4 regions of the Gorillibacterium sp. CAU 1737 genome follow, and region 2 is predicted to be linked to each of the others. Evidence: riboswitches for the same ligand, from Rfam matches in the RefSeq annotation. Region 2 holds a riboswitch; each other region holds the start of a gene.
The links. Region 2 has a riboswitch for cyclic di-GMP ahead of AAFN83_RS10915 (transglutaminase-like domain-containing protein). Riboswitches for the same ligand answer to the same signal wherever they lie in the genome.
Positions count from the first base shown of each region.

Region 1: it holds a riboswitch for cyclic di-GMP, as region 2 does, so the genes downstream of both, AAFN83_RS00750 (fibronectin type III domain-containing protein) here and AAFN83_RS10915 (transglutaminase-like domain-containing protein) in region 2, are expected to answer to the same signal.
Region 3: it holds a riboswitch for cyclic di-GMP, as region 2 does, so the genes downstream of both, AAFN83_RS01295 (pyridoxal phosphate-dependent decarboxylase family protein) here and AAFN83_RS10915 (transglutaminase-like domain-containing protein) in region 2, are expected to answer to the same signal.
Region 4: it holds a riboswitch for cyclic di-GMP, as region 2 does, so the genes downstream of both, AAFN83_RS08120 (anti-repressor SinI family protein) here and AAFN83_RS10915 (transglutaminase-like domain-containing protein) in region 2, are expected to answer to the same signal.

Region 1 covers NZ_JBDQQO010000001.1:169,432-171,627, reverse strand. The annotation lists gene AAFN83_RS00750 (fibronectin type III domain-containing protein) at 1-808, opposite strand, end outside; cyclic di-GMP riboswitch class I at 862-960, opposite strand; gene AAFN83_RS00745 (MFS transporter) at 1,171-2,196, opposite strand, start outside.
Region 2 covers NZ_JBDQQO010000004.1:253,001-255,196, forward strand. The annotation lists gene AAFN83_RS10910 (ABC transporter permease) at 1-843, shown strand, start outside; cyclic di-GMP riboswitch class I at 1,031-1,117, shown strand; gene AAFN83_RS10915 (transglutaminase-like domain-containing protein) at 1,132-1,941, shown strand; gene AAFN83_RS10920 (AraC family transcriptional regulator) at 2,058-2,196, opposite strand, start outside.
Region 3 covers NZ_JBDQQO010000001.1:278,394-280,589, reverse strand. The annotation lists gene AAFN83_RS01295 (pyridoxal phosphate-dependent decarboxylase family protein) at 1-871, opposite strand, end outside; cyclic di-GMP riboswitch class I at 954-1,038, opposite strand; gene AAFN83_RS01290 (hypothetical protein) at 1,396-1,635, opposite strand; tRNA gene AAFN83_RS01285 (tRNA-Lys) at 1,884-1,956, opposite strand; tRNA gene AAFN83_RS01280 (tRNA-Ala) at 1,972-2,047, opposite strand; gene AAFN83_RS01275 (hypothetical protein) at 2,153-2,196, opposite strand, start outside.
Region 4 covers NZ_JBDQQO010000003.1:159,298-161,493, forward strand. The annotation lists gene AAFN83_RS08115 (cellulose binding domain-containing protein) at 1-418, opposite strand, end outside; cyclic di-GMP riboswitch class I at 1,047-1,132, shown strand; gene AAFN83_RS08120 (anti-repressor SinI family protein) at 1,161-1,304, shown strand; gene AAFN83_RS08125 (hypothetical protein) at 1,551-1,709, shown strand; gene AAFN83_RS08130 (Lrp/AsnC family transcriptional regulator) at 1,776-2,196, opposite strand, start outside.

The DNA of each region.
Region 1 (2,196 bases), on a different contig from region 2:
GAATTACCTGCTGAATCGAAGCAGGATCGTTTCCACTGGTTAAACTGGCTTGTTGACGGTATTGGTTGATCTCATCATCTATGACCTTGATTTGGTTGGTCATGGAATCCCCAATGGCTTCCTTCAAACCATCCACGCGCATAAATGGAGGCGCGCTATGCTCATTAACCATCGTCCCGGATAGATAGACTTTATTTCCCGGAATTTGATTGGGCACGGCTTCCTCCAAAATCTTTGCTGGATTGAGGACCGGGGTATGTTTTTGAAGCTTAGACACTTCAATGTTGTTCAATCGGGTTAAGCCCGTTTCTTCTTTCCCTTGATTGACAGTCAGTTGCCCGTCAGTGATGACGATCGTTTTTTGAAGGGTAGCGTGCTTTCCGGCAGGAAGAGCACTCTTGACCCAAAAGGGTGTTCCTTCAACATAGATAGAGTTCATGCTCGCATATACAGCATCTCCAACCGTCACCTGCACTTGATAAGTCCCATTTTCTAAGGATAAGGTCCATTCCCCACCTGGTTGAATACGGATCGAGGAATCTTGAGAGTTGCTGTAAGTGGCATTGCTTACAGTCTCTGATGTATGGTCGAAGTTCCAGCCATATTGGAATCCATTTCGGTCCCCCATGATCTCGCCAAAGTCAGCTACGTACCCGACAGGCGGGTCTAGCAATGGACTTTGGAAGCTAACCTTCACCAGACTGGCATCCGACTGAGCCGATACGGAATCAGAAAAAGCAGGAATCAACAAATTAATAAATAGTAGCAGACAAAGACACTTGGAAATAAAACCGAAAAGCTTAGACATAACTAGCCCCCTAGATCGAATCAATATTTTTGCACAGAAAAAAGCCAATTGAGTTCGGCGGCCTGGCGACCATGTCCACAGATTCACAATCTGCAGCGTTAGGCCCATAGCTTTGCGTCCCCGTCTTTCGTCCGGGTTTGCCTTTATTCGTTCAATTGGCTCATCTTTCGACCAATATTCCTACTTTTTGCACATCACAAGTAATTCTATTATCCTAGCACATTTCCTTTTCAAAAATATGTATAATTTCCGAACGACTTCTCCTGAAAATGATTTCTTCCATCCATTCCAGGTTGGTACAGGAAAAACCGCACAAAAAACTCCAGCTCGCCAAACGCGAGCCGGAGTTCCGTTCAACCAATTTATGCCGCTTCCTGAGCAGGACTGGTTCCGCCAGGTTCGCGGAAGAGCGGGACGAGCACGAAAGCCGATACGAGCAGCATCACCGTGGCGAGCAGGTACACCGGTGTCAGGGTAAACACCCCGGCAAGCCAGCCGCCGAGCGACATGGTGATGACCATCGCTCCCATGAAGAGCGGGTTCAGGATGCCGTTGACCCGGCCCACGAACGCCTCCTCCGTGTTGCGAAGCACCATCGTGTTGATGCCGATCTGGATGAACGGACCGACGAGGCCGCTGAAGAATTGCGCGACCAACGTGACGGCGAAGACCGTGGAGAAGCCGCAGATGGCGATCGAGATGGCGCTCACCATCGTCCCCAGAGCGAGCAGCTTCTGCGGCGAGATTTTGCTGGCGAAGCCGATGGCCAGCGCTCCGCCGATCAACATGGCGATGCCGTTGACCGTGAGCAGCCAGGACAGCATCTCCTTCTGCAATCCGAGCTGCTCGGTGATCAGGAAGATCGCGAGCGGCTGGATGAGGCCGATGCCCAACCCGGCAAAGAAGAAGCAACTGCCGAGACGGGCCAGAAGCCGGCTGGACCACACATAGCGGAAGCCTGCCTTCATCTCGTCCCACACCGCTTTGCCCGAAGAGGAGGCTTCACTCTTCCGATCCTTCGGAAGGAAAACGAGCACGCCGGCGGAGGCGAGGAATGCGACGCCGGTGATGGCGATCGCCCATTCGATGCCCAGGTTGCTGAAAACAACCGTCCCAAGGCCCGGACCAAGGACCATGAAGATGGCGAACAGCGTCTGATAAGCCGACATCCCGGTCTGCATGAGCGCTTCTGGAACATGCAGCTTAAATAACTTCAACCCTGAGGGCTGAGAGAATTGCGATAGAATCGAAGAGACGAAAGTGACGAAGAATACCGCTTTCCAGCTTCCGAAGTGAATGGCGAGCAAAACCCCGAAGATGGAGACGGCGCTTAAAAAATCGCACCAGATCATCGTCCGTTTGGGCCGCCAGCGGTCCGCAAACGTCCC
Region 2 (2,196 bases):
GGCCTGGAAGGCTTGATGATCGTAGGCGCATTTGCAGGCGCCTTGACCATCAACAAGCTTCAGGCCGCCTACCCCGGCGAGCAGTGGACGCTCTGGGTCGGCCTTGTAGCGGCCTTCGTAATCGGGGTGCTCTTCTCCCTGTTACATGCCTTTGCAAGCATTAACTTAAGTGCCAACCAGGTTATTTCCGGTACGGCCATCAACATGGTGGCAGGTTCGCTCACCATCTTCCTGGCCCGCAACATTACGGGCAGCGGCAACATCCGGATTCTGCAGGGCTTCCGGAAGTTCGATATTCCGGTTCTGTCGGACATCCCGATCATCGGTCGACTGTTCTTCAGCCAGACCTACTGGACCACCTGGTTTATCCTCGGGGTTCTGATCCTGTCCACGTTCCTGCTGTTCAAGACCCGCTTCGGCCTGCGCCTGCGCTCCTGCGGCGAGCATCCGCATGCGGCAGAAGCAGCCGGTGTCAGCGTTCGCAAGATGCGGTACATGGGCGTGATGATCTCCGGAGGCTTCGCCGGCCTCGGGGGAGCGATCATCATCTCCACCTACTCGGGTGAGTTCAACGGCAGTGTGGCCGGTCTCGGCTTCCTGGCTCTGGCCGCGTTGATCTTCGGCCAGTGGAAACCGCTCGGCGTTCTGGCCGCGACGTTCTTCTTCGGCTTCGCGAGCACCATCGCGAACGTGTCGCAGGTTATCCCGTCGTTCCAGGTCATCCCTGCGGTCATCCTGAAGGTATTCCCGTACGTGGTTACCTTGATCGCGCTCGTCCTGTTCTCGAAATCGTCGCAGGCGCCGAAAGCCGCCGGCGAACCGTTCGACTCCGGCAAGCGCTAAGAAGACCCCCATCGGGAGTCATGCTTCGCTCAATCATACGTTCCGTTCTTCTCCCAGGAGAGGCACGGAACGTTTTTTTAGGCCTTGTTTTTGCAAAAATAGGGTACAAGTCCTGTTGCCTCTGAGGGATTCTATGATACTATAAAACTAGTAAGACATTACTAGAGTAGTTCTCAACCGAGAGCTTCACCGATAACGGCAAACCTGTCGAAAGATAGGGACGCAAAGCTACAGGGCCTTCTCGTCCAATGACGAATGGCAGCCAGCTACCGAAAGGAGCTTTTTCTGATGAAAAAAATGGCTGTAATTGTATCGCTCGCTCTCTTTACGGCTTCCTCGGCCATTGTTCCCTTCTCCGCTACGAAGGTGTCCGCTGAAGCTTCCGCGTCCGTTTGGCTTAACCAGGATGCGGTGAACCGCGGAGTGATCTCGGTTGCTTATCCGGTGCGCAGCAATGTGCAGACGAAGGTTCAGATCACCAAGGGAAGCACGAGCTATACGTATAACCTGCCGAGCCGCGCAGAGCAAGCCTTCCCTCTGCAATTTGGCAACGGGGACTATCAGGTTTCTGTTCTGGAGCAGGTGAGCGGCAATAAGTATCGTCAGATTCAGAAGGCTTCGGTTACCGTCAAATTGGATAATCCGAATGAGGTCTTCCTGAATTCTGTCCAGAATGTTCGCTGGCAGGCAGACAGCCAAGCAGCCAAGCTGGCGGCTGAGCTGACGAAGTCCGCCAAGACCGACGAAGAGAAGGCCAAGGCCATCTATGCCTACCTCGTGAAGAACATCAAGTACGATAAGAAGCTTGCAGCCACCGGTGTGAAGAGCGATTACCTGCCGGAAGCGGACCGGACGCTGGCAACCAAGCTGGGGATCTGCTACGATTATGCTTCGCTCTATGCGGCGATGCTGCGCAGCCAAAACATCCCGACCAAGATGCTCATGGGCACGAGTGATTACGTCAATGTATATCACGCTTGGAACGAAGTGTACCTGAACGGCAAGTGGGTGACGGTGGATACGACCGTGGATGCCGGCAAGGGAGTGCAGGACTTCTCCAAGGACAAGAGCAAGTATAAAGCGAGCAAAGTATACTAATTGGAATAAACAAGACCTGCAGCGGTTGCTGCAGGTCTTTTCTGTGGGGTATGCAGGTTTACGTGCTCCGTTCTCTGAGTCGAGCGGCGCGAAGGGTCGGCTTCATCGACGGAGCATCAAGCTCCGGCCCGTGAACTGCTCGCTTCCCGATAAAGGCGGGGAGAGGAGCCGAAGTGCTGCTTAAACATGCGAGAGAACAGGAGCGGGTCCTTGTAGCCCACGGAATACGAAACTTCCTTAATGGAGAGGGATGTC
Region 3 (2,196 bases), on a different contig from region 2:
CCAAAGCGGAATCGGCATGTAGATGCGGACGGCGCAGACCATGCTTTGCCGCAATCTCTGAAGAAACGCGTGATATTTCCTCCACATCGTCAATGCCCATCGCATCGGTCGTTCCGGTTGTAGCAACGATATAGATGGGAATGCCACCGTTCGCGATCACCTCTTCCAGCTTCGACCGCAGGTCTTCGACATCCATGGAGCTGTCCGGCATCGTACGAACCTTGACGAGACGACTGCTGCCCAATCCGGTAGCCTCCATCGACTTGAACAGGCTGTAATGGGCGGCTTCCGAGCAAAACGTATAGAAGTGGGAAGGGACCCCCAGGCGAGGAGCATCCGGAGCGAATTTCGCGATGGCCATCCGAAGACCGGAGAACACCGCTCCTTGCCCTCCCCAAGTGGTATAGCCTCCGCTCCGCTCAGGCACATATCCGATCAGCTTGGACATCATGCTGATCACGCGAACCTCGGCCTCCGCTCCCGCAGGGCCATAGACATCCCACAAGTTATTGCCGTTTACGAGAAAGGCCGTCAGCATTCCCAGGATTCCCGGGATGCTTGCCATCGGCAGAATATTCGTCAAGAAATACTTGGTGTGGTACGGATGGTTATGCAGCAGCTTGACAAGATCCTCATTCACTTGCTCAAGGGGAGTGCTGCTTGATGGAATTTCGCTGGTTTGAATCAGATCCTTGTAGAACAGATCGGTACGCTCTTTCTCCCCTTTCAGGTTCACCCCGTCCGGATTCTTGAGTTGGTCCACCCCGTTGACAATCTGTTCCATGAGCTTCACAAACCTGATACGATCTGGTTCATTCCCATCCTCACTTGGAAAAAATGACGGTACCGATGACTGCATACGCTCCGACACAGCTCTCTCTCCTCTCATCTGGCCAAAACCAAATAAAAAAGGTGAATACGGGTAAAAATGCCCATACTTCACCAATTACAGAATGTGCAACTGGCTGGCCTATCCACGAGGATGTAGCCCCTATAGCTTTGCGTCCCTACTTTTCAATAGGTTTGCCGAACTATTCAATTTCACCAAATAGACATATATATCCATGAAATGACAAAATAAGTTTGCAATTCCGGTTCTTATTATAGTCTATATTTGGAAGTATGGCAATCAAATCTAACATCCTATGAGATGTAGATATTATGAACTAGAGAGGGAGTCCTATTGGCAGGCTCGTATGGAGGGGAAGAAAGCAAAAAGAGCGGCATCACTGCCGTTCTTTTTGGAATAATTATCCTCACACTTTATGTAAACACGTTCTTATAAAAAGTCAATTGAATCAACTTTTGTCTTTGCGAAGCGCTAGCAATCTTTAGTAATGAATATGTTATATTTATTATGCCTTTTTTAGCAAACATGGTTCTATACCTTGTATTTCACTTGACACCTTTATCAATTATTCCAATCGCATAATCCTTAGCGCCTTCAAGCAACTTTTTTCTCAGAGCCTTCTTATTGACTGGGTCTTGTTCTGACTTAAACCAGTTTTTATTGTGTTTGAAAACACCATTAATCTGATCAATTGATGCAGGTAACCCGAATATATCAGTCAGGATAAATTGAATGTCTGAAACTGAAAACGAGTCTCCCTTTCCCTCGTTAAAAATAATAAACATTGAAAGTATCATCTGTTCTTTAAAACTGTCCAACTTTTTTAAAAAATAATGGAATGTATATCTTTGTATTTATTCCTCATACAGGAAAATCAAACATTATCAAAGATTCTTCATACGGGGCAGTAATTCTATCGCAAGAGGCTTCTACCTAGTTTCCTAAATAATCCATCATACCTCATTTTTCAGTTCCGATAATGGTTTATGAATACAAACAAAAAGAACGGCATCTCTGCCGTTCTTTTTGGAAGTGGGTTCTCAGGGGCTCGAACCCTGGACCGATTGATTAAGAGTCAATTGCTCTACCAACTGAGCTAAGAACCCACGTATGAAGTTGTTTGGTGGAGCCTAGGGGGATCGAACCCCTGACCTCATCGCTGCCAGCGATGCGCTCTCCCAGCTGAGCTAAGGCCCCGCTTTTCGTGAGCACCGATCACTTCGTAACGACCGGCCACAAGAAAAGATTATAGCGAACAATCGGGAATTGTGCAAGTGTTTTTCGAAAAAACTTTTTTAAGCGTTAATCTTTAGCATAATGGTACAAAACATAACCATCGTATTGGA
Region 4 (2,196 bases), on a different contig from region 2:
CCCGGTTGGTCGAGATCAGCACCTGACCGTTGTTGCCATCCCAGTCGTTGGTGTACATCCCCGTCAGCATATAGAGCCGATTGGGGTCGACAGGGTCTGTGGCGAGGGCGTCGATTCCATTCTTGTTCCAGTCCTCCCAACCTACGAAGTGGGTAAGCGGAATCCAGCTGTTGTCGGTCTTGTTCCAGCGGTAAGCACCGCCGATGTCGGTACGGGCATAAATGAGGTCGCGTTCGGACGAGTTGAAGATGATTCCGGGGATAAAGCCTCCGCCTGCCCCCGTATTGGCATTCTTCCAGGTGTACGACTCTTGAGGCGCCGCTTGTGCTTCCGGGATGATGTGGGTGAACGAGCTCCCGACAAGGGCGGCGGCCAGCAGCAGAGCGGCAGCGGTTTTGCGAGTGGTGATAAGCGCCATAATGATCCTCCTCCAAGAAATGAATGGGCTTGCATACGAAGCCAACGTTTTACCCATGAGCGTGCCGGCATAGCCATGAAGCGGTCGAATAGCAGGCGAGAGTCGGCTGATAAACAGGTTTTCCGTCATCACTCCCCCAAATTTCGTCAATTTGCTTGTACAAGCGTCGGCAACCCGGCATGCTCAATTTGTATAATCCTGATAGTTACAAAAATAACAAAGTAAGCGCATACAAGAATGAGCAAAAAAAGGAAAGCCGTGAAATAGGCTTAATAAAGTTACCGATAGCGCTTTCAAATCTATACTAGCAAGCTGGAAAGGAAATGTAAACTAGTATTTTCCTTGAATTGGGAATTACTCTGGTTGAAAAGAATCGAAATGGGATGTTTAGAGGGAGACGAAAGTGGGTAAAGGAAACTATTCTATTTCCAATTTGCCCCTCAATCGCTTGCAGAATCTGTAACAAAGGGAGGAAAGGAACGTGATAGCCTGCTCGAAAATCGAGAGCGATGAAAACAATTTATAGGGCAACTAAGAAAGAACGATCAAAACACGAAAAAGTTGCGCCATTTTGTGACAAACATCCTTGATTCATGCGTGGTATGATAAAACAAACGGAGTAACCGAGGTCAGTAAAGGGCAAACCTCGCTGAAAAGCAGGGACGCAAAGTCACAGGTCTAAGGTGAACCAACTAAGACGGCTGGACTGCCTGGGGATCGGAACTACATGGAGGGATAAACGATGAACCAGCCCATCCAAGCAAAGGCCGATGACTTTGACCAGGAATGGATCGACTTGATTATGGAAGCCTATGAAATGGGAATGTCCTTCGAAGAAGTGAAGGATTTCTTTCGGCGCTCCAATCGGATGCCTATTGCCCTGTAGCCCCTGTCTCCTCCTTAAATCCCTCATGAATCATACATACAAGGAACGTTCATCTTGGACCATCTCCCGTGGGTTTATCCATGGTCGAGGCGGTCTGATTGTTTTTTTGAGGGGATTGGCAAGGATCGATTGCGTTTTCCTGAAAAAACCTTCATAATGAATACTAGATGATAATGAAAATCATTATCACATACGAACGATCATCAACCATACGGGATGACGATCAAGGAAAGGACGATCGATTCGATGAGGACAAAACGCTTGCGAACCCGCCTGTCTCTCGACGACTATCTGGATCTTCTGAACCTGGCCATCGCTTTGCAGGACGAGGCATGGCAGAAAGAAATCACCGCCAAGCTGGAGAAAATGACCGCAGCGTGCGCAGGAGCGGAATCATCCTCCTAAGGTGCATGTCGAATAGGAACCCCAGTGGCATCCGCAGCGGCGGCCTGATCTTCCATCAGGCCAGCGCTACAGGCGGATGCCTGTTGGCGTTTTGTAGCTCTTCAGCATCACCTGGCAATCGACGCGGGTAACGCCGGGCAGGGGGTACAGCTTCTCGCCCAGGAATTGCTCCATTTCGCGGCTGTCCCGAAACAAGCCGTGGACATGCAGCTTACTGGGCCCGGTCATGTGGTATAAACTCGTTATAAAAGGATCATCCTTCAGCAGATCAGCAACCTCGAGGAGCTGTTGCGGCTCTACTTCCACATAAAAGAAGGCGGATACGCCAATCCCGATCTTCTCTGCGTTGATGACCGCTGTGAAGCGCTCGATAACCCCTTCCTCCATCAGCATGTTGATCCGAGATTGGACCGATACTCGGGAAAGACCGATTTCACGAGCCAAGTCTGTGTAAGATATCCTTCCATTTCGATGGAGTGAAACGATG